3 regions of the Pelotomaculum sp. FP genome follow, and region 2 is predicted to be linked to each of the others. Evidence: a T-box and tRNA genes for the amino acid it is inferred to sense, from the RefSeq annotation. Region 2 holds a T-box; the other regions hold tRNA genes.
What was found. The T-box of region 2 lies ahead of leuS (leucine--tRNA ligase). A T-box ahead of a tRNA ligase gene usually reads a tRNA of that ligase, here a tRNA-Leu.

Region 1: it has a tRNA-Leu gene. The T-box ahead of leuS (leucine--tRNA ligase) is inferred to sense a tRNA for this amino acid. The anticodon was not compared.
Region 3: it has a tRNA-Leu gene. The T-box ahead of leuS (leucine--tRNA ligase) is inferred to sense a tRNA for this amino acid. The anticodon was not compared.

The regions. Positions count from the first base shown of each region.
Region 1 covers NZ_QFGB01000001.1:155,475-165,612, reverse strand. The annotation lists gene Psfp_RS00715 (transposase) at 81-620, shown strand; tRNA gene Psfp_RS00710 (tRNA-Leu) at 1,142-1,230, opposite strand; gene Psfp_RS00705 (ATP-binding protein) at 1,497-3,932, shown strand; gene Psfp_RS00700 (hypothetical protein) at 4,039-4,413, opposite strand; gene Psfp_RS00695 (universal stress protein) at 4,563-4,973, opposite strand; gene Psfp_RS00690 (ElyC/SanA/YdcF family protein) at 5,153-5,824, opposite strand; gene Psfp_RS00685 (trypsin-like peptidase domain-containing protein) at 5,997-7,142, shown strand; gene Psfp_RS00680 (hypothetical protein) at 7,173-7,703, shown strand; gene Psfp_RS00675 ((Fe-S)-binding protein) at 8,185-9,396, opposite strand; gene Psfp_RS00670 (FAD-binding oxidoreductase) at 9,389-10,138, opposite strand, start outside.
Region 2 covers NZ_QFGB01000011.1:12,367-22,504, reverse strand. The annotation lists gene proB (glutamate 5-kinase) at 1-264, shown strand, start outside; gene nadD (nicotinate-nucleotide adenylyltransferase) at 353-979, shown strand; gene Psfp_RS06265 (RNA-binding protein) at 1,086-1,340, shown strand; gene rsfS (ribosome silencing factor) at 1,461-1,817, shown strand; T-box leader at 1,894-2,175, shown strand; gene leuS (leucine--tRNA ligase) at 2,380-4,863, shown strand; gene Psfp_RS06250 (ATP-binding protein) at 5,195-6,274, opposite strand; gene Psfp_RS06245 (hypothetical protein) at 6,310-6,609, opposite strand; gene Psfp_RS06240 (V4R domain-containing protein) at 6,590-7,612, opposite strand; gene Psfp_RS06235 (ATPase domain-containing protein) at 7,609-8,331, opposite strand; gene Psfp_RS06230 (ATPase domain-containing protein) at 8,338-9,723, opposite strand; gene Psfp_RS06225 (sigma 54-interacting transcriptional regulator) at 9,938-10,138, opposite strand, start outside.
Region 3 covers NZ_QFGB01000008.1:39,542-49,679, forward strand. The annotation lists gene Psfp_RS04915 (PFL family protein) at 1-1,245, opposite strand, end outside; gene Psfp_RS04920 (ACT domain-containing protein) at 1,261-1,566, opposite strand; gene Psfp_RS04925 (patatin-like phospholipase family protein) at 1,694-2,728, opposite strand; gene Psfp_RS04930 (hypothetical protein) at 2,891-3,073, shown strand; tRNA gene Psfp_RS04935 (tRNA-Leu) at 3,131-3,217, opposite strand; gene Psfp_RS04940 (hypothetical protein) at 3,280-3,528, opposite strand; tRNA gene Psfp_RS04945 (tRNA-Leu) at 3,662-3,748, opposite strand; gene Psfp_RS21510 (hypothetical protein) at 3,937-4,083, shown strand; gene Psfp_RS04950 (trypsin-like peptidase domain-containing protein) at 4,243-5,037, shown strand; gene Psfp_RS04955 (YitT family protein) at 5,038-5,913, opposite strand; gene Psfp_RS04960 (sensor histidine kinase) at 6,157-7,305, shown strand; gene Psfp_RS04965 (response regulator transcription factor) at 7,346-7,999, shown strand; gene Psfp_RS04970 (Flp family type IVb pilin) at 8,197-8,361, shown strand; gene Psfp_RS04975 (Flp family type IVb pilin) at 8,412-8,597, shown strand; gene Psfp_RS04980 (A24 family peptidase) at 8,694-9,191, shown strand; gene Psfp_RS04985 (TadE family protein) at 9,197-9,598, shown strand; gene Psfp_RS04990 (TadE/TadG family type IV pilus assembly protein) at 9,613-10,138, shown strand, end outside.

The sequences.
Region 1 (10,138 bases), on a different contig from region 2:
AGACAAAAGGAACATCCTGTTTTCAAGTATTCCGTTTTATCTTTTTACTGGTCTTTACAGGTAAAAATTTATATCGGACCTTGCAGTTACATCATGATGAAATACCATTTGCCAAGGACTGCGTATATCGCTTCCTCAACAACTGCCATTATCACTGGAAGAAGTTCCTGTTTCTAATAGCTCAAAATGTGGTTCATAATCACCTGTCACCCCTTGCGAGCGATCAATGGCTAAACGTTCTAATTATCGATGATTCAGCGTATAGACGCAATCGTAGTAAATCTGTGGAACTTCTGTCCAGATTCAAGGACCATGTAGAGAATAGGTATTTCAAAGGATTTCGTATGCTTACTCTCGGATGGTCGGATGGTAACTCTTTTGTTCCTTTATCCTTTACCCTTCTTGCTGCTGAGGAAGAAAAGCAACTTTGCAAAATCGACTCATCTATCGACAAGCGATCAATTGGGTACCGACGCCGTAAGGAAGCTGTGCAAAAAAGCACCGATGCTCTTCTGCAACTTTTGGAACAAGCAAAACCGGATTGGATCTCTAAATCGATACGGCAAGCCTCAACACCATCCTATCATATTTATCAGCCGAGTCAAACACTTGTTTTGTAAGTTTTAATGTCGTATTATGTCGAATGCCGCCTACCCCACAACGACCACCCGAGAGAGGGCGGTCGTTTTTGGTATATTTTTCTTCTTCAGTGTTTCGATATATTTCGGCGGAATCCTGCAGGGAGGGGAATTATTGTATGGAAGTGGGGTGGCTAGGTTGGTATGGGTAGGCGAGTTATCTTTTTTTGTTTTACGCTAGCATTTTAACTAAATTTTCTTGCTACCAATAGAGGTGGTTCAACCACCCGTTTTAGGGGGTGGCTTGATGTTTTTATTTTTTCCACTTTTAGCCACCCCCCTCTAACCACCCCCTTAGAGACTCCTTACATGTAAAATTGTGATAATACAGATCCCAATTTTGCCATTATATACCTTATAACATTATGGCATATTATGACGAAGGATGGTCCTTGATGCACTTGGCGCCAAAAAGCAGAATCCCGATCACCAGCAGGTGAGCGGGATTTTTTAGCCCATAAAAATCAAACACGGTTATTATGTCTTGCTGTGTGGTAATGCGCTGGTGCCCGAGACCGGAATCGAACCGGTACGGGGTTTGATCCCCGCAGGATTTTAAGTCCTGTGCGTCTGCCAGTTCCGCCACTCGGGCATATGGCTCTTACATAGCGCATTGATATTTTAGCATTTGACGCTGCCTATGTCAATGACAGCAAATCTCCTTTGTCACCGTTTCGTGGTAGTGTCATCCTTTTGAAGCGGGTCCGCCTTATGGCGGGCTTATTATTTTTGAGAACCAGGGTATCTAAGCCAATAAAAAAAGTTAAAAAGGCGGTAAAGAAGGTGGTCTTCAAATAACGTAGTATTTATATATCATTAGCCGATAGAAAAAAGTCTGATGCTGAGGGGGGCTCCGTTATGAAAAACTTGGAATTGCACAGGGTTCCAGTTGAAAGGCTGAGAAGGACCTGTAAGCCGGAGGAACTTGATTTCTGCATGACTACTGAGGATGTGCCGCCTCTTGACGGTTTTATCGGACAGGAGCGGGCTGTGCGCGCGATGCAGTTCGGCTTGGCCATGGATGCCCCCTGTTACAATATTTTTGTGGTGGGCCGGCCCGGCACCGGCAAGAGCACTTACGTTCAAGCGGTTGTTGCTCAGACGGCGTCAAAACGGTCCCAGCCCAGTGACTGGTGTTATATTTACAACTTCGCCGAGCCGGACCGTCCCCTGGCTGTTGCCCTGCCGGCGGGCGAGGGCCGTGGTTTCCAAAAGAGCATGGAAGAGTTTGTGTCCGACCTGCGCGTAGCCTTACCAAAGGCCTTTGAAGGCGGGGACTATGAACAACAAAAGGACGCCATCGTACAATCGGTGAGCCAGAAAATGGCCGGCTATTTTCAACAGCTTGAAGAGGAGGCCGGAGAAGCCGGCTTTAACGTCAAGCAAACATCCAAAGGGGTGGTGTTTATACCCCTCAAGGACGGAGAGCCGCTGTCCCAGGAGGATTATGAGAAACTGCCTCCCCAGCAGAGGTGGGACATGGAAGAGAAAGGCCGTAAACTGAGGAAAAAGCTGGAAGGCGCCTTCCATACCGGCCGGATGCTGGAAAAACAGGCAAAGGAACAAATTGACGAACTGGAGAAGCAGATCGCTCTATTTGCAGCCGGGCCACTGCTCGGCAAACTACAGGAAAAGTACAAAGAATTCCCTGCTGTCCTCAATTACCTTGAAATAGTCCTGAAAGACTTAACTGGTAAACTGGATTTGTTCAAAAGCTCCGAATCTCATCCTGCCCAGCAGCTATTACAGATCTCCCAGGAGGAAGTGGACCCTTTTAACCGTTACAAAGTAAACCTGTTTGTGAATAACGGGCTGAACGGGGGAGCTCCGGTCGTTATTGAGCCCAGTTCCAGCTATTACAACCTTTTCGGGAAAATTGAATACCGGAGCCAGGTACTGTCCATGAATACGGACTTTATGATGGTCAAGCCGGGCGCCATTCACCGTGCCAATGGCGGGTACCTGATCTTGCAGGCAAAAGACGTTTTGGCTGACCCCTTCATTTGGGATACGCTAAAAAAAGCGCTGAAATACCGCCAGGCCATGGTCGAAAACATTGGAGAGCAGTACCGTCTGGTACCTACGGCTACCCTCAGGCCGGAGCCTATTCCCCTGAACGTTAAAGTAATCATGATCGGCAATCCGGTATTGTATCACCTGCTTTACAGCTTGGACGAAGATTTTCAAAAGCTGTTCAAGGTAAAGGTTGACTTCGATACGGAAATGCTCCGTAGTCCGGAAAATCTTCGCCATTATGCTTCTTTTGTTAGTTCGGTCTGCCGGCGGGAAAACCTGAAACACTTCAGCAGGGACGGGTTGGCCAGGCTGATTGAACACTGCTCGCGTCTGGCCGGAGCCCAGGACAAGCTCTCCACTCGCTTTAATGAGGTGGTTGAAGTAGTCAGTGAGGCCGCGGCCTGGGCAAAGGTGGAAAATTCCAGGTATGTGGAAAGCTCACACGTCAACAAGGCTATCAAGGAAAAGATTTATCGCTCCAACAGGATCGAAGAAAAGCTGCAGGAGATGGTACTGCAGGAAACTATAATGATTAATACCGACGGCGCTGTAGTGGGTCAGGTCAACGGCCTTTCTATAAGCAGCTCTGGTGATTACACTTTTGGGCGGCCAATCCGCATTACGGCCAGGACCTATATGGGGCGCGGCGGTGTGATAAATATTGAGCGGGAAACGAACTTGAGCGGTAACATCCACAACAAGGGAGTGCTAACCCTTGGAGGTTACCTGGGCGGCAAGTTTGCCCAGGGCAAGCCGCTGGGGGTTACGGCCCAAATTACCTTTGAGCAGCTGTACGACGGGGTGGAGGGGGACAGCGCTTCCAGCGCGGAACTATATGCTATTTTGTCCAGTCTGGCGGGCCTTCCTTTGAAGCAGGGTCTGGCTGTAACCGGTTCGGTCAACCAATTCGGTGAAATTCAACCGATCGGCGGCGCTACTGAAAAGATTGAAGGCTTTTTTGACCTGTGCCGGGCCAAGGGCCTGTCCGGCGACCAGGGCGTGGTTATCCCGGTGCAAAACCTGAGCAACCTGATGCTCAAAGAGGATGTGGTAGAGGCTGTAAAAAATGACCTGTTTCATATTTACGCAGTCAGAAACATCGAAGAGGGGATTGAGCTTCTAAGCGGCGTGCCGGCGGGTCAGCCGGGGGAAGACGGCAACTACCCGGACGGCACCGTGTTCCGCCTGGTCGACCAAAAAATCCACGCATACAACGAAGGTCTGCGCAAGGCGGGGGCTAATACCCGGCGCAAAAAAACGGCGGGTCAGGTGAAATAAAAAGAGCCCCTCGGGGCTCTTTACAGCGTCAAGCCGAAAAGTTTTTCAAGTAACTGCGCCGAAAACATTTCGGCCGCTAAAATGTTGCTCAAATGTGGGTGAGAATTCATGCTTTTTTGAGTTCTTCTTTCTGCAGCAGCCTGAGCAGGGCTGTGGCTGCCGCATCTTCCGGGTTGTCGTGGCAGCTTTCGAAACAATCGTCTTGATAGCGCCACTTGTCGGTATCCTTGTCGTAAGAGAGAGAAAAGCCTTTACCGGCTCTTTTTTTTAGCTCGTAGAGCAGCATGGTAAGCCTGGGAAGCCAGATCAGGTGGCCAACGTTGCGCAGGGACAGGACGATTTTGTTCTCCTTTTCATGCTTGGGTATAATCGGTTCAATGATCTCTTCTCCCCCATCACCGTAGACTATGGTAAGGTCGCCAACCTTCGGCTCCCAGGGTAAATACTTTGCCAGTTCTTTAGCCAGCTCAACACTGATCACCGTTTAAGACCTCCTTTCTCGCGGGGACTGATTCCGTTGGTCGTTCTATTATATATCTATTAACATAGGAACACTATATATCATAATATGGAGGGGAGCTTGAGACGGGGCGCGCCCCGCAGACATTTTATTGCGGCTGCGTTTTTTTATCAACGTACTATAAGAACAGAGCAAGGGGCATAACGGGTAACGGCGCTGCTAACGCTCCCCATCAGATAACCTTTAACGCCGCTGAGACCTCTGCTGCCCATGATAATCAGGTCATATTTGTCAACTCTTGCTTTCAGGCAAATTGCATCTGCCGGATGGCCGGGAACCATGTCAGTGTCAATTGTGATATTGAATTCGTCTAATTCCTTTCTTGCTTGCTCCAGCAGTTCTTTACCCTGGAGCCTTGACTCCTCAATCACTATACTGCGAAAACGATCCACCGGCAGGATCGGCACCACGTGAAAAAGCGTAACCTCGGAGCCAAGTATGGAAGCCAGTTCGGCTGCCTGACGGGCAGCCAAAGACGCTTTTTCGGATCCGTCCACGGGGATAAGTATTTTTTTATACATACCTGCACCCCTTTCTTTGATTAAATATTACTTCCTTATACTCTTCCAAAATCCTGCAAGTTAGGGCCGGACCGGATCCAAAAACATGTTCAACTTTAGTGCAGCCGTTGTTGCGTATTATTTTTCTTCCCCCCAAAAAGACTACATCCAAAATGCTAAAAGCGGTCAGGCCGCATTGCTTAAAGCCCATCCATTGTTTGCCGTCCGTCCCCGCTGACGGGAATTACTTCTCCCAGAAAGCGTGGTTTGGCATGGAGCAGGTGGATTTGGGCAAAAATTTTAAGGCGGGCCGGTATTTCTCGCAGGCTGTAGAACCAGGCGCCGGCGTACAATTGCCTGTCCGCGGACACGCCGCCCGCCTCAATACCTAGAGCCCTGGCGGCGTATACTGCCCTCGGCAGATGGTAGGACTGGGTTACCACCACCGCGGAATCCACCAAAAATACCTGCCTGGCCCGGTACAAGCTGTCAAAGGTGGAGAAGCCGGCGTGGTCCATGAAGATATCCTCAGGCGGTACGCCCAATTTTTCCGCGTACCTGCGCATCTGGTTAACCTCGTCGTAGTCTGTACGGCCGTGGTCGCCGGACATGATGATTTTTTGCACACGCTTGTCCTTATATAGCTCCACCGCGGTTGTTACCCTGTCCGCGAGCATAGGGCAGAGCCAGCCGTCCGGCGAAGCGTAAGCGCCCAAAACGACAGCCGCCTGCAGGTTGGGGCAACTGCCCTGAGCGACCATATATGCCGCTCCCCTTTTCTGGACATAGCGGTCGACAGCAAGCAGTCCGGCAGTTAATCCTGCAGCGATAAGCAACAACAACAGGACTACCTTTTTTGACCAAAAAGTCATAGCATAATCCCACCTTTTTTTAGCTGTAGTATATAACCCGGCTCAGCGCTTTTTTGTGACATTGGTACAAAACAATATTGCCTGGGGTGGTCTTATTTTGAGAATTTCTTTATTGTTCAAAAAAAAACTTGTGCTATGATAATTAAGGAATACTACGCAGGGGGGAAAGGGTTTGTATACAAACTGGAGACGTACTCTTGTTATTGTTGCGGTGGCAGCTTTAATCGCTGGAGTGATGTTCGCCGGAGGTTGCCAGCTTGTCAAGGATTTATATCCCGCAAAACAGGGGGATGAGGGAGGCGGTCTTGCTACTGCTGAACAGTTGCCGGGGGTGGGGCCTGACGCCATCGCTGATGTAGTGTCTCAAACCAGCCCTGCTGTGGTGAAGATATCGACCCGGATAAATACCGGAGGTTCCGCCAATCCCTTTGTGGATGACCCGTTTTTTCGCCAATTTTTCGGGCTTCCCCAAAGGCAACGGGAGCAAGAGGGCCTTGGCTCGGGGTTTATTATATCGGCTGACGGCTATGTTTTAACCAATGAGCATGTTGTTGACGGAGCTGATGAGATTACCGTCACTGTGACCGGTTTTGATCAGGATCTGCCGGCCAGGGTGGTGGGCGCGGACTACGATTTGGACCTCGCCCTTCTAAAACTGGATGCGGGTAAAGACTTGCCTTTCCTGCCCATGGGCAACTCAGACCAGATCAGGGTCGGCAACTGGGTCATTGCCATTGGCAATCCTTACGGCCTGGATCACACGGTCACGACCGGTGTAATCAGCGCCAAGGGACGACCGATTGCGGTGAACGACCGCCAGTACGAAAACCTGCTCCAGACCGACGCCTCCATCAATCCCGGCAACAGTGGAGGGCCTCTCTTAAACCTGCGGGGTGAAGTGGTGGGGATTAATACGGCCATCAACGCCGAGGCCCAGGGGATCGGTTTTGCTATTCCTACCAGTACCGTTGTGCGGGTGCTGGAGGACCTCAAAAATAACGTTATTGCCGTACGGCCCTGGATAGGTGTGCAGGTCCGTTCCGTGGACGAGGACGCCATCCGTTCCCTGGGGCTGGATAAGGCTGAAGGAGCGCTGGTGGTAGGAGTTATCAGCGGCAGCCCGGCGGATAAAGCAGGTTTGAGACAGGGTGACGTGATTATGGAATTCAACGCGAACAAGATCGGCAACGCAGACGATCTGGTCGCTGCGATTAAAGCCTGTCAGGTCAACGCCAGTGTCAATGCCCTCGTGGTTCGCAAAAAGCAGCTTCGTAGCGTGAGCATAACCATCGCAGAGAAACCCAGGAATATCAATTAAAATATGTGTAATAGCTTTGGGAGTTCATGGATGATTAACTGGAAAAGAATTTACAGGCTTTTGGAGGATGTAACGCCCCTCGCGGCGGATTGCGGCAAAATCTGTGGCGCGGCCTGCTGTTCGGAGTGGGAGCAGGGGGTGGGGATGTACTTGCTGCCGGGTGAGGAGGTAATGTTCAACAAAAACGAGGAATGGTTATGCTGGCAGGAGCACTCTACGGAGGAATACGAGTTTTGCCCGAGTTGGACCGGCAGCGTTAGCTTTGTCAGTTGTAACGGCGCATGTCCCAGAGATAAAAGGCCTTTTGCCTGCCGGACTTTTCCCGTCGTACCTTACCTGACTCCTGACGGAAATCTTGAGATGAGGCTTGACCAGGCGGCCTCCCTGCTTTGCCCGCTGGTTAAGGCAGGCGACCTGGGTCTTCTTGAACGACGTTTTCTGGTCCGGGCCCGGTTGGCCTGGGAGGAACTTTTGCAGGAACCGTTGATCAGGGATGATGTGGAGTGGGAATCGCGGCGGCTTGACCGGGAACAAGGGGAACCCTGGAAAAAAATGTTCTGACGGCCCTTTCCAAAATATTATTCCAACAAAAAAGCCGGGTCGTTCCGGCTTGAATCTTTTAACCAACCAACCGGTTGAGTAAACGGAAGAAAAACTTAATTACTGATAGGATAAAAGAAAAAAAAGCTAAGAAATTGGCAAAAAATGTTTGCCTGCGCTGAGCTAACGAAGAATCCATTAACGAGGCCCCCTTGTTAAAAAGTTTAAATTATGTAAATGTGCCCTGTTCCTATATTTGCTATAATATGTTACGACGTGCAGTTCAGTTACAACATGTTTGCAAATATGCAACGGACTGCTGGTCAACAAAACAGTCCGTTACGAATGCTAATTCATAAAAAAGAATATATTTGATGGTGGGCTTGTATTCCCACTGTCACGAACCGTCCCCCCGCCATGAAGCTAATGGGAATGCAGTGTACAACAACATATTCCGACGTCGGACATCTGACGACCGGCGACTGAAAAATATACCCACGTCTCACGTCCCACGTCCCAATGTCTTTCCCAGCAGCTCGACCGTATGGACCACATCGATTTTACAGCCGTGGGCGGCCAGTCCGTGGCGCAGTTGCATAATGCAGGTGGGACAGGAGGTCGCGACGATTTCCGCGCCGCTTTTTTTTATGTTGGCAATTTTCTTATTCAGGATGGACATACTGGTCCGGTAGTGGTACAGGGCAAAGGCGCCCCCGCTGCCGCAGCAGTCCGCGGCGCCGTCCATTTCCCTGAAATCCATGCAGGTAAGGCGCAGCAGTTCTCGCGGCGCGGCCGTAATCCCCTGCGCTTTGGCCAGGTGGCAGGGGTCGTGATAGGTTACCGGTTTTTGAATTTGTTTTAGCCCCGGGCTGTACTTTTGAATTAATTCAAGCAGCAGCTCCGACAGTTCCGTCACCTTGAGCCCGTCGAATTCCGGACTCTCCTTGAGGGTTGCGGTGCAGGAAGCGCAGTCGCTGACCACGGCCTGCACATTAAGACGCCGAAAAACTTCGCTATTGGCTGAAGCGAGGGCGGAGGCGGCAGCTGCTTCGCCGCTTGCCAGTTGGGGCAGGCCGCAGCATTTTAATTCCGGAGGAATAACCACTTCACAGCCGAGGCTGGAGAGGACTGCCACTGTATTTGCCGCTGCGCCGGGGAGCAGGAAGTTGGTGGAGCAGCCCAGAAAATAGCCCACCCGCAGCCTGGTTTCTCCGGTGGCCGGTGTTATAGCCGGGATGATGGTGTGCGCGGGCCGGCGGGGCAGGCGCCCCGGCAGGGCAAAACCAGGCGGGAGCAGGCGTAAGTAAAGGCCCAGCCTGTCCAGGCCCAGGGCCTGGATATTTCGGGTTACCCCCGCTGCAAGAGCCAGGCGGCGCGGCCTGGTCCAGATTTTCCTGAATACCAGCCTTTTCACCAGGGAAGGCGCTTTCACGGCGAGCTCGGCACGGGCAGCGGTAACGATTTGGTGGACTGGAATGGCGGAAGGACATTCCCTTGAACAGGAACGGCAGAGGAGGCACCGGGAGAGTTGGGCTTGTACTTGTGCGTTCGCTTCTATTTCACCGGTTGCCAAAAGGTGTGCCAGAAAAACCTTGCCGCGCGGGGTGGCAGTCTCGTTCTTTACCACCTCGAAAACAGGGCAGACCGAGCGGCACTGCCCGCAACGCACGCAGCGCAGGTATTGTTCTTTTAACCCTTCCAGGTCCTCAGGCACGGTCCTTGCCCCCTTCCGGGGGCAAAATTTTGCCGGGGTTCATAATGTTAAGGGGGTCCAATGTTTCCTTCAGTTGTTTCATGACAAGCGCCGCTTCACCATGCTCGTCCACCGCATACAGGTTTCTTACGGCGCCAACCCCGTGCTCACCGGTAGTGGAGCCTCCCATGGCAATGGCCAAACGGTGGATATCATCCACCAGGGCATTGGCCCGCTGCACCTCAGCGCTGCTGTCCAGGTTGATTACGGGGGCTGTATGGATGTTGCCGTCGCCGATATGGCCGTAGTTTACCACTGCCACGTGGTGTTTCCGGCTCAATTCCTTGATCCGGCGCAAAGCTTCGGTTACCCGGCTTAAGGGGACGCTGATGTCCTCGCCGGCGAAGATCCTGCTGCCGTCCGGACGCAGTCTGGCCGCGGCGACGGCCACAACGCTGCGGCCCCGCCAGAGGTCGGCCATCCTGGCCGGGTCGGTGGCCCATTCCACAGAAACAGCGCGCCTGCCAACTATTTCAGCAATCTGCTGTCCTTCCCAGGCTACCCCCGCCGGGTTGCCGTCCACTTCGAAAATAAGGATGGCCTCGGCGCTGGGGAGATTTATTTCGGGTTTGTACATATTAATGGCTTGAATGGCCGAAGTATCGAGGATTTCAATACCGGAGGGGAGAATGCCGGACTGATACACGTCGAGAACGGCCGCCGGGGCCTGGTCCAGTTCGCTGAATACTGCCATGGCCATGCC
Region 2 (10,138 bases):
GAGGGAGCCGCCCGGGTGCTGGTTAAACAGGGTAAAAGCCTGCTGCCATCCGGTATAACCAGAGTGGAAGGCTCTTTTGATATAGGCAACACGGTAGTTATTGCCGGACCGGACGGCACAGAGATAGCCAGGGGCATCGTTTCCTACTCCTCGGAAGATATTGAACGGATTAAAGGGGCGCAGACCAAGGACATAGCACGCATCCTGGGGCACAAGGATTTTGATGAAGTTATTCACCGGAACAACCTGGCTCTGGAACTGTAATATTTATATATATGGTTAACGAGTCTAACATGTAAGTTGTTTCTACATTTTACTTGCTTTTCTCCAGATCAGACGTTACAATTGCTTTATGAGTAAAGAGCCAAAACAAATATCCCGGCTTGGCATTATGGGGGGCACCTTTGATCCCATTCATTATGGGCATCTGGTGACCGCGGAGGGCGCCAGGTATGAATACGATCTGGAAAAGGTCATTTTCATCCCGGCCGGTCAGCCCCCTCATAAGCCAAATTTTAAACGAACTCAAGCCTGGCATCGGTATGAGATGACCAGACTGGCCGTGGCCACGAATCCATTTTTCGAAGAGTCGCCTATCGAAATAGAGCGTCCAGGCCCGACCTACACTATTGATACCGTTCAGGGGATATCCCGCCTTTATCCTGGCACCCAGATTTTTTTTATAACTGGAGCCGATGCAGTTGCGGAAATACTTAACTGGAAAAAGGTCGAAAGACTCTTATCAATTTGTCGATTTATAGCAGCCACCCGGCCTGGTTATAAACAGGGAGAGATATGGAAGAAAATAGGAGCCTTGCCGCAGGGTCTGAAAAATAATATTTTTTACATGGAAGTACCTGCCCTGGCCATATCTTCCACCGATATACGGCAGCGCGTACGCAAGGGAAAGCCGATTAAGTACCTTCTTCCCGAACCAGTTGAGGCGTATATAACGAGCAATAATATTTACCTGGATTGAAATATGGAAAAATCTTTGACTGGTTAAGATTGCATTAGGTTATTCCCTTTTGCAAATAATAGCTTCATTAAAAACAGTTTCTTAAAGGGAAAGAGGTGATTAGTCAATGGCGCGAACCCTATATGTAGGCAATTTACCTTGGGCGACAAAAGCTGAAGATCTTGCTGACGCTTTTTCTGCGCACGGTGAAGTGTTGAGCAGTCGCGTTATTACTGATCGTGAGTCCGGTCGCTCCCGCGGGTTTGGCTTTGTTGAAGTCCGGGATGAAGATGCAGAGACCATGATCGCAGCAATGAACGGGACTGAGCTAAGCGGGCGGGTAATTACCGTCAATGAAGCCAAGGCAAGAGACGACCAGTAGAAATAGAAACCTCCCAAGAGGAGGTTTTTTCTTAACCTTTTATTGAAGCAGGAAACTTCCTGTCGTAGTAGAATACTATGGTGTATTGGAAGATACCCCCACCAACAAGGAGGAGTGACGTTGTTATTAAGTCCACAGGCAATGGTGAATATTGCTGTGCTGGCGGCGGAAGAAAAAAAATCTTGGGACGTGACCGTACTTGATATCAGGAAAATCACTGTTATTGCTGATTATTTTATCATCTGCAGCGGCAGGTCCAAGACCCAGGTCCAGGCCATCGCAGAGAACATTCTGGAAAAAATGGAAAGAGAAGGGGTCACCGCCCAGCGCCGGGAGGGCTTCAGGGAAGGTGAATGGGTACTTTTGGACTTCGGTGATGTTGTAGTCCATATCTTTCAGGATGCTGTTCGCCAGTTCTACAATCTTGAGCGTCTTTGGGGAGACGCGCCGGTGGTAGGGGTTCCGGTAAATATTTAAACAGCTGGCTGCTAATTATAGTTAGTTATATGTTGACAGAAGTTTTGGGTATCTTACAATAAGTCTCAGTTTAACTAGAAAGGCAATGATAGGGAGCAGTAGGCAGCGCAACTTATTCAGAGAGCCGCCGGATGGTGCAAGGCGGTGGGTCAGGCTGGCGAACTCGCCCAGGAGCCGCACGGGGGAAGCAGTACTCCGGGCCGGACGCGCCGTTATCGCGTGAAGCGGGTAAAGACGCGGGGGCTTAACGTCATCGAGCCGGTTTCCTCAAAAAAGGAAATGTTGTTCTGATGGTGGTTGGCTACAGATTGCTTTGCCAAAAAGGGTGGTACTGCGGGAAAAACCTCTCGTCCCTGTTGGGATGAAGAGGGTTTTTTTATTTATTCTGCGTTTCTATGATGTCGTGTGCGAATGAATACGCCCGCATTTTTTTACGAAAACACTATCAATTATGATAGAAACTTGAGGATTTACAGATTTTGTGATAGAATTTTTGGGGGAAGGCGGGCTTTTGCCCGCTTTAATCCAGTAGCGCGCACTTTTGCTATTAGGGGGATGTCCTATTAACGACAAATATAATTTTTCAGAAGTTGAAGCCAAATGGCAGACCCGCTGGGCAGAAGAGGGAACATATGAAATCCCCGATTATTCGGATCGTCCCAAGTATTACTGCCTTGAAATGTTTCCGTACCCGTCCGGCAAACTACATATGGGCCATGTCAGGAACTACTCCATCGGCGATGTGGTAGCCCGGTTTAAAACGATGCAGGGCTTGCACGTTCTTCATCCGATGGGTTGGGACGCCTTCGGCCTGCCGGCTGAGAATGCGGCGATCAAACACGGCGGCATCCATCCGGCCGACTGGACTTTTGCTAATATCGACAACATGCGGGCCCAGTTAAAGCAGATGGGAATCAGCTACGACTGGAACCGGGAAGTTGCAACCTGCCATTCCGGGTACTACAAGTGGACGCAGTGGCTTTTTCTCCAGCTTTTTAAAAACGGACTGGCTTATAAAAAGGAAGCTGCCGTCAACTGGTGCCCTGCCTGCGCCACGGTGTTGGCCAACGAACAGGTCAAGGACGGGGGTTGTGAGCGTTGCAATACCCCTGTGGAAAAAAAGGAACTGGCCCAGTGGTTTTTTAAGATTACCGACTATGCGGAGCGCCTGTTGCAAGACCTGGAACTCCTGCCGGGCTGGCCTGATAAGGTCAAGACCATGCAGGAGCACTGGATCGGTCGCAGCGAGGGCGCGGAGATAGATTTTAAGCTGGACGGACTCGACGGGGTCATCACAGTCTACACAACACGGCCGGATACCATTTTTGGGGTAACTTACATGGTCCTGGCGCCGGAACACCCGTTGGTGGAAAAGCTGATTGCAGGCTCAGAGCGGGAAGCGGAGATCAAAGAGTTTATCCGCAAGGTGCGGAACTTGAGCGAAATCGACCGTACTTCGAACGAGGTAGAAAAGGTTGGTTTGCAGACCGGGGCATATTGTATCAACCCCCTGAATGGGGAAAAAGTTCCGGTGCTGATTGCCAACTACGTCCTGCTGGAATACGGCACAGGCTGTGTCATGGGCGTGCCTGCCCACGACCAGCGTGACTTTGAATTTGCCCGTAAGTACGGCTACCCAGTCCGTGTGGTGATCCAGCCGGAGGGCATTGAGCTGGATGCGGCGACCATGGAATCAGCCTATGATGGGGAAGGCTTACTGGTCAACTCCGGTCGTTTTAACGGACTGCCCAATACTCGCGCCATGAAAGAAATCACCAGCGAACTTGCAGGTATGGGTAATGGTAAGTTCCGGGTCAATTATCGTCTGAGGGACTGGCTGATTTCCCGCCAGCGCTACTGGGGCGCGCCAATTCCGATCATATATTGTGAACGTTGCGGGGTTGTTCCGGTACCCGAGACTGACCTGCCGGTGCTGCTGCCCATGGACGTGGAGTTTAAACCCACCGGCAGGTCGCCGCTGGCTGACTGCCCTGATTTCGTCAACACCGCTTGCCCCTCATGCGGCGGGGCGGCCATCAGAGAAACCGATACCATGGACACCTTTATGTGTTCTTCCTGGTACTACTACCGTTACACCAGCCCGAGAGACATTGACGGGCCCTGGGACAAAGCCAAGGTGGACTACTGGCTGCCTGTAGACCAGTATATCGGCGGGGTGGAACACGCCATCCTGCACCTTTTATACTCGCGTTTCTTCACCAAAGTGCTCTATGACTTGAAACTGATTAGCAATCAGGAGCCGTTTACCAACCTGCTTACGCAGGGGATGGTTCTAAAAGACGGGACCAAGATGTCCAAATCCAAGGGCAATGTGGTGAGCCCGGAGGATATTGTGGCCCGTTACGGGGCTGATACCGCCAGGCTGTTTATTCTCTTCGCGGCGCCTCCGGAGCGCGACCTGGAATGGAGCGACCAGGGGGTGGAGGGCTGTTTCCGTTTCCTCAAAAGAGTCTGGCGTCTGGTGGCTTCACTGGCGTCTACGCTGAAAACCGCGCCAAAGCGTCCGTCCAGTGGACTCGTTGGCCTAAACCGGTCGATGCGGAGAGTTACCCACGCCACCATCAAGAAAGTGACGGAGGACATCAGCGCCAGATTTAATTTTAATACCGCCGTTAGTGCAGTAATGGAGATGGTCAACGCTCTTTACCAGTACAAGGAACTACCCGAAACTGACCGTGACCCGGCAGTAATAAGAGAGGCAGTGGAAAGCCTGCTGCTCCTCTTGGCGCCCTTCGCCCCGCATATAACTGAAGAATTGTGGGAGGAGACCGGTCATACCGGCAGTATCCACCGTCAGCCCTGGCCTTCCTTCGACCAGGCGGCGCTAGTGGAGGATGAAGTCACCATCGTCGTGCAGATCAACGGCAAAGTCCGTGACCGCATGCTGGTACCGGCCGGGATTGGCGCGGCCCAGATGCAGGAAAAAGTAATACAGGATCCGAGGGTGCTGAAACTGACAGAGGGTAAGCAAATCATTAAAGTCATCCCGGTCCCCGGCAAACTGGTCAACATTGTGGTGAAGTAAGTACTGATAATAGAGGTTTTTAGCCATGTAACCAGCGGGGGCTGCCATGAATCGGCAACCCCCGCTATGCTTATAAATTGCAAACTGTTTATAAATGTGGGTGCGAATTCATTCGCACAAATGTTACATTAGCTCCAACAAGTTTGTCCCTAACGCGCCATGCGCGATTGAAATCGCACCCACATTGGTTATCATTTCTGCTGGCGCCGAGCTATTGGCATATTCTAATACTAATGAGAATACATCTTCTCGACCCTACAGGAATGCAGAATATACCCACGTCCCACGTCCCACGTCTCACGACTAATAATCCTAAGCCCATAACGCTACTTTACATACCTGTACTAGTATATGCATGTTGTTGCTCAACGGGCAGTAACACTGTTACTGTGGTCCCTTTACCAGGTTCGCTCTGTATTTCAATCCGGCCTCCGTGATTGTCAATAATTTTTTTGCTTGTAAACATGCCCAGGCCGGTACCGCTTTCCTTGGTAGTAAAAAACGGGTTGAACATATTTTCTAGAGTTTCCTTATCGATCCCCACGCCGGTATCCCTGAAAGAAATTTGCACAAAACCTTCAAGTTCGTTCGATGTGGTTTGTACAAAAATTTTTCCACCTTCGGAGAGAGCGTCAAAGGCATTTTTTATAATATTTATGAAAACTTGTTTTAGTTGTCCGCTGTCAACAATGACTTTTGGAATATTAACATCAAGGTCTACCTCTATGTTAAATTGGCGAGACAGAGCTTCACTTTCCACAAGCAAAACCACATCTTTTATTATTTCAACTATAGAACACCTGCCAGGTCTGGAATAACCGGGCTTGGCAAACTGCAAAAACTCTGAAATAAGCCTGTTGGCATGGTTTAGTTCGGCCAGCATTATGGGTATATATTCTTCTTTGGGATTTCCCTTTAAACACTTATGCAATAATTGCAAAAAGCAGCCGACTGCTGTGAGCGGGTTTCTTATTTCATGCACCATTCCAGCCGCCATCTGTCCCAGGATAGCCAGCTTTTCGGCTTTCACAACTGCGTTTTCCATCTCTTGCAGGCGTGCTGCCGGTGAAAACACGGCCATAGCGCCCACCGTTATACCGGTCCTGTTCCTGACCGGGTAGGTGTTTACCAGACAGGCAACACAACAGGAGACTGTAGTCACGGCTTGGGGCTTAACATTTTGAAACTCTTTACCTGTAATAAGGGTCTGCAGCAATATGTTAAATTCAGTTCCCCGATCGTCCATAAGTTCCAGCAATGGCCGGCCCAGGACTTTTTCACTCTTTAGTCCGAGAAACCTTGACAGGGTCTGGTTAAAAATGCGAATTTTCCTGTGACGGTTAATTACTAATAATCCTACAGGCAGGTGATCTAAAGCCAAGCGGGACCATTCTTCTGCTAATTCCAACAAAATGAGCACACCTCCACAACCGTAAACACCATAAGTTACCTTAAGTGCGGCTCAATGCCATATTTCTCGCATTGTTCCTGGAAATAGACGCTGACCATGTTGCTATTGCTCAGGTAATAAATATTGACCTTTTTTGTACCGCCTATTTCCAGAATGCCAATGGCGCAAAGTGTATTAAGCGCCAGCTCAACCTGGTGTTGAGAGCGGTGCAAACGAAGGGCCAAACCGTCAACTGTATCTCGTGTATGCGGATTTGCCTGAAAAAAGGTTAACAGTTCAATCCGTATGATACTTTGTAGGACTTGATCAAATTCATCAGTCAATCCTCCTGTCACGGGGCTCCTCCTTATCCAACAGGTTCTTTGGAAGGGGCATGGCCAGGAACTCGCAGTAATCTCCCCCTATTGATTGGCAGTCCATCTCTTCGCAAATGATTTCTTCATCCAGTATGATGCTGACAAAAGATGCAAATATCCCCCTCAAGAAGTCGCAATTCACCTGCGGGGTCCGGTAAAGGGAGCCGTGCTCTTTTGCTATGAACGCCTGGATAGAATCATAACACCTTAACCTGGCCCGGCCATGGGAGGGGTTGAAGGAAATCAGTTCTACATACCCCAACCCAAGATTTTTAATTTCATCTAAAAGTGCTTGTAAGCACTCAACCGGGTCTGGGTATAAACTTTTGGTTTTAAGAGCAACGGAAGACCCCGACCGGTAACCGGCGTCATAAAGCACGTGTTTTAAAGTGTGGGGGGCGTGTTCTTTAATCGACGTCAGCAGGGAGGCAAAGGTCAGATGTGATAGAAGTATAGCCCGCCGGCCTGCTATTTTCAGCATGTGTCCATCGCGGTTAACAATCTCCTCTTTAGGTTTGGTTGTGGGGGACAGCTTCCCGTGGCAGATTCCGCTTTGGTCTGTTTCAACTGTCGCTTCATAATTTTTACCCAGGATTTTGTGTAAAACCGCCTGAAAAGTACCGACACGCGCACAGTAAAAAAGTGACCCTTCCTCCGGGGCGTGCATGCAATATTTCCGGTAAATACATTTATCACGCTCAACATGTACCAACAGGTCATCCCCAAATTCTTCCATGTGGTAATCCTCACTAAGCAAAAAACCCTTGCTTTCCAGAAAGTCAAGAAAGGTTATACAAACCTCTACGGGGTTCTTTGAGGTAAAATGCAGCTCATCATCGTACTCTTCGAGGATATATTGGGCCGGTCCCATCATAATCTGCTCTACCCAATAGCGGTTGCTGAAGGGAACATTTTTGAGTGTCTTACATATGCTCATATACAAATAGTTGATTATTTCTTTGGAAATTACGTCATCGTTCATACGATCACCCCCATATCAGCGGGCACAAGAATACCGTACACAGGACTTATTGTAAATATGTGGCGAGTGGATACAAATTGCTGGCTTTTTACCTTGCCAATCTGCAATAGGCGCACAGGATTATGCCTGTTGCCGCTGAAACTCATCTTCAGCATAAAATTATAGAGATGACCGGTGATGGTTACCAGCTTGGGTTCCAGGACCCCGCTTACAAATATATCCATAGCCAGGATCCCTTTTTTCCGGAGATGTTTAATCCGGGCCCTGTGAAAATCCAAAATATCAGCGGGATCTATGGAAGTAAATAGGGTGCTCAAACTGTCTACCACCAACCTCACCCTGCGACCGGCGCTGCCACGCAGTACTTCTGTTTCCAGGGCAAAATACTTATCCAGGTTGCGAAGATCCGAAAGGGCGTATTTTTCCAGACTTTCTCCTTCTTCATAGGCGTCGACAAAGATTAACCTGCCCGTTTCTTCATAGGCAGGGGTGCCGACTTTGAAGTTCAGTAAATGCTCGCGCATCGCCATGGGAGGCTCATCACAGGCTACATAGACACAAGTATCGCCGCAACGCAAACCCTCTTTAATAAATTCCCCCGCCAGCACGGTTTTACCAATACCGGAATCGCCCTCCACCATAATCTGGGAACCATACAACAAGCCTTTCTCAAGGTTGCGATCCAAACCTTCCACTCCAAAATAAGCTCTTTTACTCATCTGAAACTATCCTCCTAGCCGGGGGAATACCTGTATACCCGAAGAATTGATTTCCAACAAGTGGTTGCCCATGGCATGGTTGACTCCCCGCATTTTATATAGCTCCAACTGCCTGACCCGGCGATTTTGCGATAGAATTGACTTAAGCAGGATGGTTCCCTGGACTACCGAATGAATTACTTCAATTTTGCCGTTGTCTGCCAGTTCCCAGGCCGGGCTGATTAATAAAGTGGTGCAGTTAAGGCTGTTTAAATAGGTGACCAGGCTATAGAATTTTTCATGCAGGACAGCTGCGTTGTCAATACGTGAAAGAAAAACATAAATGGAGTCTATTACCAGCCGGCGGGCTCCAAATGATTTTGCCATCTCGCCCAGCTTGATAATAGTCTCATCTATTTCCATCTTGGAAAGAGGCATATATAAAACTCGAAGCTGTCCTTGTTCTTGAAGGGCAGACATATCCCAGTCAAAGCGCCGGGCGTTGGCCATTAATTGCTGTGGGGTTTCCTCGAGAGACAAAAATAACCCTTTGTCGCCGAAGTTCTGGGCTCCCTTAACCAGATACTGCATACCCAATGCTGTTTTACCGGTTCCTGAACTGCCGGCAACCGCTACGCTAAAACCCCTGGGCAACCCACCCTGCAATAATTCGTCGAGTCCCGGCACACCTGTATGCAGCAGCCCGTTTTCCTGGTGTTCCACGACACCAATGTCCACTGAACCAATCAGAGGAAAAACTTTAATCCCTTCATTAGTAATGCGAAAGGTTTGTTTCCCGGGAATGTGCTCCTGGCCCCGGGTTTTGGTTATTTCCAGCACCCGGTGCCGGTGCAAACCCGGACGTTCCCTGTTTTCCAGATGGATTACCGCGTCAACCACATATTCTTCAAATGCGTAATCACGGGTCCCATCGCTAACCCGCTCCTTTACCAAAAAGGCTGTCAAGCCCAGACGGCGCAAACCGTTGCAAAAACTATAAACTGATTTACGCAGGAACAGCGGGTTATTAATAACATTTTGAAAATGGCTGATACTGTCGACCAGGATTCTCCTGGCGCCAACCTCGCGAACAACAGTTTCTATCAGGTTAACATCAGGGTCCACCAGTACCTCCGGAGAGGTGCATAGGATTCGCAATTTGTTGGCCTTCTCCAGAGCCTTCAGGTCCCAGCCAAAGTTAAGAGCGTCGCGATATATTGATTCGGGTAATTCCTCGCATGTAACAATTACCCCGTGCTCATTAAATTCGGTGATCCCGTGGTAGATGAACTCTATACCAAAAGTGGTTTTACCGGCGCCGGGGACCCCCTCCAGTAGAACAGTATTGCCACGTATAATTCCGCCGTACAACAATTCGTCAAAGCCCTTTATTCCAGTAGGTGCTTTATCCAAAAAGGAATTTCCTCCTTTCTCATAATGAACATTTTTTGGATTGTTGTGACTGTTCAGTTTTCGACATCAATTGGAAATTTCCTTGTGGAAAACGGTGCAATTTATCTTAATATGAAAATTTTAGTTCCCCTGGCTATACTGGGCAATAGTCATATAATATAGCAAAACCCGCTCCCATAAAGGCAGCGGGTTTAGGTGAAGTCTTATGTGTTCTTCAAGCGGGGGCCAGGTCGTACCTCTGAATTTTTCGGTAGATGGTTGCCCGGCTGATCCCGAGGACTCTGGCGGCCCTGGTTTTTCCTTCATCAGTCCAACCAAATTGGTCCAGGGCAGTTATAATGGCCTCCTTTTCCAACTGAGCCAGGGGCATCAGCTTACCGTCACCGGTAATGCCGGCGGATGTTCCTTTTTTGAC
Region 3 (10,138 bases), on a different contig from region 2:
TTCGACGTAATCGCCCACTTTTTTACCCACCGCGGGAATCATCCGTACAGCGGTGGTTTTTTTGTTAATCATGCCTATGGCTGCTTCATCTGCAATAATCGCGGCGATTGTCTCTGCCGGTGTATCACCTGGTACGGCGATCATATCCAACCCGACCGAGCATACACAAGTCATAGCCTCAAGCTTTTCCAGAGTAAGAGCGCCAGCCTCGGCGGCACGGATCATGCCGGCGTCTTCGCTAAGAGGAATGAAAGCCCCTGAAAGGCCTCCAACGTAGGATGAGGCCATGGCGCCGCCTTTTTTAACAGCGTCATTCAAGAGGGCCAGCGCGGCCGTGGTCCCGTGCGTACCGCATATTTCAATGCCCATTGCTTCCAGGATCTCGGCAACGCTGTCCCCGATCGCCGGGGTGGGAGCCAGCGATATGTCGACAATGCCAAAGGGAACCCCAAGTCTTTCTGCGGCGGTTCGCCCTACCAACTCACCCATCCTGGTAATCTTGAAAGCGGTTTTCTTGATAGTTTCGGCCAGCACTCCAAAGTCTGCTCCCTTAACAGTTTCAACCGCCTTTTTTACTACACCGGGACCGCTTACACCGACGTTGATGACGCACTCCGGCTCGCCGATACCGTGAAAGGCCCCCGCCATAAAAGGGTTGTCCTCCGGCACATTGGCAAAAACAACCAGCTTGGCGCATCCCAGCCCGTCCCGGTCAGCCGTAAGCTCTGCGGTTTTTTTTATAACCTGGCCCATGCGGTATACCGCGTCCATATTTATTCCGGCATGAGTTGTCGCCACATTTACGGAGGAGCAAACCCTGGTTGTGACGTCCAGCGCTTCAGGGATACTGTCGATCAGGCGGTGGTCGGCTCCGGTAAACCCTTTATGCACCAGCGCGGAATAGCCGCCGATAAAATTGACCCCGACAGCGGCGGCAGCATCGTCCATGGTCCTGGCGAAGTCAACCATATCACCCTTTACGCTGCTTTCGGCGACCAGGGCCATGGGTGTCACCGAGATCCTCTTGTTGACAATGGGCAGGCCGTATTCGCGCTCTATCTGCTCCCCGGTTTTGACCAGTTGGCCGGCCAGTCTCGTGATTTTGTCATAAATTTTGGTCCTCGTCTGGCGGGAGTCCGGTCCGGCACAGTCCCGCAGACTGATACCCATGGTAATCGTGCGGATATCAAGGTTTTCCTCCTGCACCATCTTGATAGTTTCCATTATCTCCTGTAAGGTGAGCATCTTATTCCCCCCCGGCTAAATCCTGTGCATGAATTTGAAGACATCTTCGTGCTGAGCATCGATCCTCACACCCAGTTCAAGTCCCTTTGCGGCCAATCTTTCCTTTAAGGTGCTCAAGTCCACAGGGCTGCCGGACATATCCGCAACCATGACCATCACCAGAAATTCCTGCAAAATGGTCTGGCTGATGTCCAGAATATTAATGCCGTTTGACGCGAGTACCTGGGCCACTCCGGCGATAATGCCCACGCAGTCCGGCCCCACGACGGTAACTATGACCCGGTTCCCCTTTGATTCAGTCTTCTTAAGCTCCGCAAGCATCATAGTTCTCCCCTTTAACAAAAAAATTAAAGCTGGCGGCCAGCTTTGCTTACGCATATAGAGTATGCGATATTCCCACGAAATATGGGGAAATATAAAATAATCTTAACCTTGGCTGATCTAAAAGTCAAACCTTTTTACGGGCGCCTGACGCAGGCTTATTATGCAAAAGCTGCAAGTTGGGTAGTGTGTGAAGACGTGGATAATTGCAACACTGGAGTTTGAAAGCTTCAAAGTTCCAGCCCTCGAAGAAACCTACCGCCGCTTGTACTCCGGCCTCGAATAACGCATCCTTTTCCTTGTTGATGGTGTCAAAATCAGTAGTCTTAATCCCAAGCGAGGGTATTGAAATGGTGCGGAGGCTGCTTTTGAGGTTCGACTCATGGATTTTGTCATGAGCTTCCAGCATAGTTGAAAGTATGGCTTTGAAAAGGTCGAAGGGGTTGTTGATGCGCGAGGGTTCGGTTTGATCTTCCTCCACAATTTTAAAGCCAAAAGTCGGCCAGGCGGGGACATCATCGTCGTCGAATACCCAGACTGGAAAATTGCTGAGTACTCCACCATCAATTAAATAGTTTAGTTTCTGTCTATTTTTCAAACTGCTGGAAACAATGCGGCAGGGTTCAAAAAAGAAGGGAAGTGAGGAACTCATCCTTACTGCCTTGCATACTTCCATGCTGTCAGGATCAATACCGTAGTCTATGAAATCGTAGGGCAGCCTTAACAGCTTGCGCCTGGTGACATCTGTGGCGGTAACAACAAGTTTGTAGTGGCGGATAGGATCGCTGTCATACTCTTTCTGGACAAGGTCTTTAAATGTGACAATCCCTTTTGCGGCCAATAATCCCCGGATCAGGCTTTCCAGGTGATTTCCCACGTAAAGACCGTGCTTGAACCACAGGTTAAGCGCATGACCGATAATGGGTATTCGTCCCACCCAGTCAACATCCTTTAAGTATCTGAAATCAAGTTTCCAGATCTGCTCTTTAATTTCAAGCGCCGAATACCCCGCCGCAACCAGGGCTGCGATGATTGCGCCGGCAGAAGAGCCAGCCACGTTTACCCACTGGTAACCCCGCCTCTCGGCTTCAAAAAGAGCGCCTAGCATACCGAAGGCTTTAACGCCGCCACCTTCAAAAATTGCATCAGCCTTTTTCTTCAAAATTATCACCCCCTCCGAAAAATATTATTGAGCCGTGTTGAAAAAGGTGACAATTATATTTAACTTACTTTAATCGGGCTAATGCTTGTGTTTTATTGTTGACAGAACACGTGTTCTGATGTAGTATGATAACAAACATATGTACGACAAGGGGGCGTCTTGATGGATAGAGTTATGAGAATTAAAGAAGAGTATGCGTGTTATACGGACTTCGTGTTGATCGACCGGTTATTGGATTGGTTGGAGAGGGAGGACGGGGAGCTGGAGATATTGGCGGGTTTCTGGCTTTGCCTGGCTGCTGTGACCTACTTTGCCGCACATCTGGTCCGGGCTTTCATGAGGTGATAGTTGCCGCAACAATAAAATAAAAAGCCCCCCGAACCCGGAAGCCTTGATTTTAATTGGTGCGGCAGAAAGGACTTGAACCTTCACATCCTTACGGACACAAGAACCTGAATCTTGCGCGTCTGCCAATTCCGCCACTGCCGCATGTAGAGCTGTGAATTTTTGAAGTAAGTATTTCTGAATATTTACTTGGGGAGGTTTATAATTTATTTAAAAGTTTCTTGAATTTCTTCAATCCAGACTTTGCCTTCCAACCCGTCAGTTGATTTGTTAATTTTTTCCAACACAATCTTATATCCATCGACTTCACAAATTTCTGTGCACTCAAAATTATCTTTAACCCAGGAAAATTCCTTGTTAATCTCTTCACTTTTTTTTTGAAATAAATCATCGGTATCTTTAGCTACTTTAAATTCACCTTTTTGAGCATATTCGCAAAGCCAATAGAGTTTCATCGTTCACTCTCCTTTTTTAAGGTAATTGTACCATAATTTTGATTGGGCGTAAATTTTAAATATCGGCAATATTAGAGGGTGACAACAAAAAGGCTAGAACCCTGTGTAAGTGTTCTAACCCTGAAAAAAATATTGGTGCGGCAGAAAGGACTTGAACCTTCACACCCTTACGGGCACAAGAACCTGAATCTTGCGCGTCTGCCAATTCCGCCACTGCCGCATACAATTAAATTTATTCCGGCGAAAACCGCATAGATACTATAGCATAATTATTAATGACCTGTCAACAGCCATGAAGTCTGTAAATTAAGGGATTTGACTTTAACCTGTGTCATTAATTCACTTTAAAACGGCGCATTTCATTTGCCGTTCAGGGGCAACCTTTAACTTAAAGAAAGGGAGGCGCTTATGGGCAAAAGGGTGAAAGGTGTTTTAAAGGGATGTAAAGTCCCGTCGACTGCAACAATGGGCTATAAGGAAACATGGGATATGGGCAAGGCGGCCAACTCCAAGAAAAGGTGGAAGTTGACCCCCCCTGACAGGCCCAGCGTATAAAAATTTAGCATATCAAAACGGGGTTTGGCTATCCGGTCGAGCCCTGTTTGATTTTATGCTATTAATATTTGTTAACATATCGACAGCAACTGGACTATTTGACGTTTTCCGGATATGATAACCTTGGCCTCCCAAATTTGCTCCCGGAGCGTGTGTACCATGGACAGGGAAGAAGATTACTATGGGCTTGAAGATGGCTATGCAGAGGAAAATACTGACGGTGAAGAAAATACTGCCGGCCGGCCGGCTCTTTTTAGGTTTGCTGCACTAATAACGCTTTTGGCTTTTATCGGTCTTGTTGCTGCCACATCCCTCCAGTCATTCGGGAACGCTCCGTTAGCTGAGCTAATTACCGAATCGCTTCACCTGAAAAAAGATATAGATAATGAAATGATGCAGGCTGTGGTGCAGGTCCAGGTGGTGGCACGTAAAAATGGTTCCTCTATCACAGTGGAGCAGAAGCGCGGTACTGGGTTTAATATCAACCCGCAGGGGGTAATTGTCACCAATCACCACGTGGTTGAGGACGCGCTAAACGTGGTGGTGGAATTCCCTGACGGCAGAGTTTTCAAAGCCGTTAACTGGTCCGGCAGGTCGGAATATGACCTGGCGGTAATAAACCTCGACGGCGCCGAGTTGCCGGTGGTTGCCCTGGATGCACGGTGCGCGCCCCAGCCAGGTGACAGGATCAGGGTAGTTGGCAACCCGCTTTCACTCAACAATATTGTTGTTGAAGGCACGGTGCAAGAGTACCTGATTGTTAGGGGCAAAGCAGAGCAGGTATTCACCATTGACGCCCCTATTTATGCGGGAAACAGCGGAAGCCCGGTCTACAACCGGAACGGTCAAGTGGTCGGGGTGGTCTTTGGCACTATGCATCGTACCGAGAACGGTAAGGAGAAGGTTATAGGCCTGGCTATTCCAATTATTGAGGTGTTGAGCTTAACCGGTTAGTTACCAGGTGAAACCTCTACCTTTTACCTCTACCGTTTCGGTGATATAGATGAAAGCCTTTTTATCAATTGAATGCACGATTTCTTTGACCCTGGGGATTTCATAATGACTGACGACACAGCTAATCACTAGCTTTGGTTGTCCTGAATATGCTCCCTGACCCTCCAGGTAGGTTACCCCCCGGCGCATTTCATGCATGATGCGGTCAGCAATTTCAGAGCTTTTATCTGAGATGATCATGACTGACTTGTTGTGGTTAAACCCTTCTATAACCGTGTCGATAACTTTCCCCCCAACCCACATGCTGATGGCGGTATACATGGCAATCTTCAGGTCGAAAAAATACAGTGAGGGGAGCAACACCGCGATGTTGCAATAGAAGGAAGTAGCCCCAACGGAAATGTTCTTCTTTTTTTTCGCGATCATAGATATGATATCGGTTCCTCCGGTGGAGGCTCCATATTTTAATACGATGCCGCTGCCCAGACCTGTGACAATGCCGGAGAAAAGGGAGGCCAGGAACAGGTCAAGCCCGTATACAGGTATGTATGGTCTGGATAGAGGCAGGACGAGAATGAGCACGATTGTTCCTGCGGCGCTGTAAATGATAAACTTGTGGTCAAGTTCCTTCAGACCCCAGATAAAAATAGGTAGATTTATGAGAAAAATACCAAGGTAGACAGGAAAGCCGGTAAGATAATTGATCATCAGGGACAGGCCCGACACTCCCCCCGACAGCAGCCCGTAGGGGATAATAAAGGCGTTGATCGAAATTGCAATTAAGGCGGCGCCGGTGGCAATGCCCGCCAGCCTTATTGAGACTTTTTTCCCGGCTCTGCTGAGCCTGGCCAGTTTTACCCTTGTTTTTCTCTTCATGGGTGAAATTATAGCACCATCCTCTAACTCAATCAATTAATTATAAAATATTATGGCCATCTCCTTTAACCCCGATCGGGCAGCCACGAGCCCTTTTTAAGGTCCTACATAACTTGGGCCTTTTGTACTATTTACTTGCACTATTAAAAAATATATAAATAAGGTTGCAAAATCTTTCGTATAAAGGAATGATTAATCCAGAGTTTATCGAATATCTATCGAAAAGGTAAAGAGGTCCGACTAATGTTAGACATTAATGCACTCGACCGGATTCTCAATCAAATATTTAAGGATACGCTGGATGCGCTTGATCGCAGGAAAATTCAGGTATACAATGTCTTGGAAAACTCACGCCTGGAGTTTGCCAGGCTGACAGAAGAGTTAACCAGGGTTAAAAAGGAACTTTTGGAAGTTCGGGCGCAGGTGGATGATTTATCCTATAAAGGGAAAAAAGCCACTCTGCGTTTGATGGAAATTAAGAAAAATTTTAACAAGTATACCGACGAGGTTATTAAAAACGTTTATGACCATACTTATAACCTCCAATTGGAAATATTCAAGCTGGGTGAGAAAGAAAAGGCTTTAGAGCAGCAATGCGCTCAAATTGAAAAGAGCTTGCAACAGTTTCGGGAGACTGTAGCGCGGGCTGAAAAAATAATCGCTCAGGTCGGTGTTGTTTACAGTTTTCTGGGTAGTGGGCTGAATGACCTCAGTTCGAAAATTGGCGAGTACCGGCAAGCGCAGCACCTTGCCCTGAGCATCATCAAAGCCCAGGAAGAAGAACGTAAGCGGCTGGCGCGGGAAATTCACGACAGCCCGGCTCAATCCATGGCCAATATTGTAATGAGGGCGGAGTATTGCCTGAAACTTCTGGACCTGGACCCGGCTAAAGTCAGGGAAGAGCTGGTCGCTTTACAGGAACTGGTCCGCATGAGCCTCATGGACGTCAGAAAAATCATTTTTGACTTAAGGCCCATGGTCTTGGACGACCTGGGGTTGGTTCCCGCTATAAAAAGATACCTCAGCGACTGCAGGCTGCAGAACGAACACCCAATAGAATTTCTTTTCTTTGGGCAGCCGAGACGACTGGACACTTCTGTCGAGGTAGCTTTGTTCAGAATTGTGCAGGAAGCGGTAACCAACATTAGAAAGCATGCCCAGGCTAACAATGCTCTGGTTAAGGTAGAAGTGCTTGAGAACAAGATAAATATACATATCAAGGATGACGGTCTCGGCTTTGAGCAGGATAAGGTGATGGTAGAGCGGTCCGCTGAGGGATACGGTCTGGTTGGCATAAGGGAGAGAGTGCAGCTTTTAAAAGGAGAGATGAGTATCACCTCTTCTCCCGGTAATGGTACGGCATTATGTGTTTCGGTCCCTACAGACTATTAATGCTTGTCATAACTTCGTTATTTGGGGGGAAACCGGTTCTATGGAGAAAGTAAAGGTGTTGATCGTCGACGATCATGCTCTGGTTAGAGAAGGGTTAACCAAAATTTTATCGACCGAAGAGGTCATCAAAGTTGTGGGTGAGGCCGAAAATGGCGCTCAGGCCGTTGAACAGGCTTTCCGAATGCAGCCGGACGTGATTCTGATGGATATCAATATGCCGGTTACCAACGGAATTGAAGCTACCCGGGCGATTAAAAATGAGAAACCTGAGATCGGTATAATTGCCTTGACTATCCATGACCAGGAGGAATACCTTTTTGAATTGATCAAGGCGGGAGTGTCCGGCTATATTTTAAAAGATATCAGCCCCAGCGTTTTAATCCAAACCATTCTGGGGGTGGCCAGAGGAGAGTCATTTATCACTCCGTCCATGACGGCCAAAATGTTTAATGAATATGCCCGGCTGTCATCTCAAAACCAACTTGGGACCTCGTCAGAGAGACTGACCAGGCGTGAATTCGACGTGTTGAGACTGGTTGCGCACGGGGAAAACAACCGTGCCATTGCCAAGAAATTATTTATCAGCGAGAAAACAGTAAAGAACCACTTGACCAACATATTTCAAAAACTGGGGGTAGAGGACCGGACCCAGGCAGCCATCCATGCAGTCAAAAACAGACTGGTCAAAATCTGATTCCAATCAAAACCACATTGCCAGGAATCCAGCCCGTGAAAAAACGCGGGTTTTTTTGTGTTGGTGAAATTATAGGACCTATATCCCATAAAAAGCCGGTTAATGTCGTTAATAAAATGAGACTGGAGAATCATGTCATAAAGACAAGCAGGTAGTAAAATTATTTCAACAAGCCAGCAGGGAAAGGGTGGATATAAATGAAGAGCCTGGTCAGAAAATTTTCTAAGGAAGAGGCCGGCCAGGGGTTGGCGGAATACGCATTTATCTTGATGCTGGTGGCGATGGTGGCCATAGCGGCTCTAAAAACGATGTCTAGTGGAATCATCAATGCTTTTAGCGACACTACTGAGAATTTCAATTAGTTGGGCATAAGAGCTATAAAAAAAACCAAAAAAGAAAGGTGGTGTAAATAATGACCAATATCTTAAAAACACTGATTGTTGAGGAAAAAGGTCAGGGGATGGCGGAATATGGTTTGATACTTGCACTTATTGCGGTTGTTGTTATTGGCGCCCTGCAGCTTATGGGTACTACCATTAGCGACAAATTTGGAGAAGTCAATGGCGGTCTAACCGGCACTGAAACCAGCACTGACTAATCAGAAGTTACAAAAATGCTTATTGAAATTACAGTAAATGGCCCTACTTGAGCTTCCTTGAGTAGGGCCGCACTCTAAAAACCAAGGACAACAAACATGTTGAGTGATGTTATTTTGTTTAGTGTATTGGCAATCTGCCTTTATACAGATGTTTCCTATAGAAAGATTTATAATTTTGTTCTTCTGCCCGCCTTCATTGCAGCCGTCATATACCATCTCCTGACCGGCGGGTTGGGCCAGAGCTGGTGGGCGGTACAGGGTTTTATACTGGGAATTGCCCTGCTGGTTATACCTTTCACGATGGGCGGCATAGGTGCGGGAGACGTTAAGCTTCTTGGTATTATCGGAGTTTTAAAGGGACCTGATTTTGTGGTTGTGGCTTTTCTCGCAAGCGCCATTGTGGGTGGGATTATGTCGGCAGTTTATTTGATAAAGCAGAAAAAAATACGGACTACCCTGGAGAAAATAGGATATAACGCATATTTACTGGCTATGGGAGCACCACGAATAAGGGGGAAGGTTTCTATCGACGACAGTCAGACAGCGGTTACCATCCCTTATGGAGCGGCTATTGCCGCATACTTCACGAGGTGATCTTGATGCATTTTATTAGGAAGCTGATTAAAAACAAACAAGGGCAGGCACTGGTGGAGCTGGCGCTGGTACTTCCCATTTTACTCATGTTGGTCATGGGCACAGTTGAATTTGGAAGGATATTTCATTCCTATCTGCTCATAACAAACGCTACCAGGGAGGGCGCCCGTGCCGGTATAGTGGGTTTGGACGATACTGCCATTAAGACAAAGGTCAAGGAGGTTTCTGTTTCACTGGGCCTAACGGACTCTCAAATTTCAATTGAGCCTGGCCAAAGCTCCAGGGTAAGGGGTGTTCCACTGACGGTCCGGGTCAATTATTCCATAGGCCTGATAACGCCAATCGTGGACGCAGTCGTTCCCAACCCATTCCCTCTAACAGCCTCAACAACGATGAGGATAGAGTGAAGACGGAGGTGAATATGAAAAGTTTAATAAAATTTTTCAGGCATTTTACCAGTGACCAACGGGGAATGGCCCTGATTTTGGTAGCTGCCGGCATGGCGGCTTTTACCGGCTTCATGGCTCTGGTAACTGATATCGGACTGCTTGCGCTTAACAAGCAAAGACTGGTCAACGCTGTGGATGCTGCTGTCTTGGCCGGAGTCCATGAACTGCCGGTCAACCCGGAACAGGCCAGGGTGGTAGCTGTAAACTATGCTTTGCAAAATGGCGTCAGTCCGGTGGATACATTGGTGGGGACCTACCTGGGCCGCTCTAACACAAAACTAACAGTAGCCGCCACAAGACAGGTGGATTTTATCTTTGCTCGGCTCCTGGGTTTCAATTCAGGCGCCGTAAGCGCCTCGGCAACAGCCGGCCTTTCAGGTGTCAGCGCCTTGAACGGGGCGGCTCCACTGGCAATATCCGAAAGACCTTTTGAATTCGGTGTCTCCTATACTTTGAAGGTAGGAGCGAACAGTGATGACCCACCGCTGGGCCCGGGGA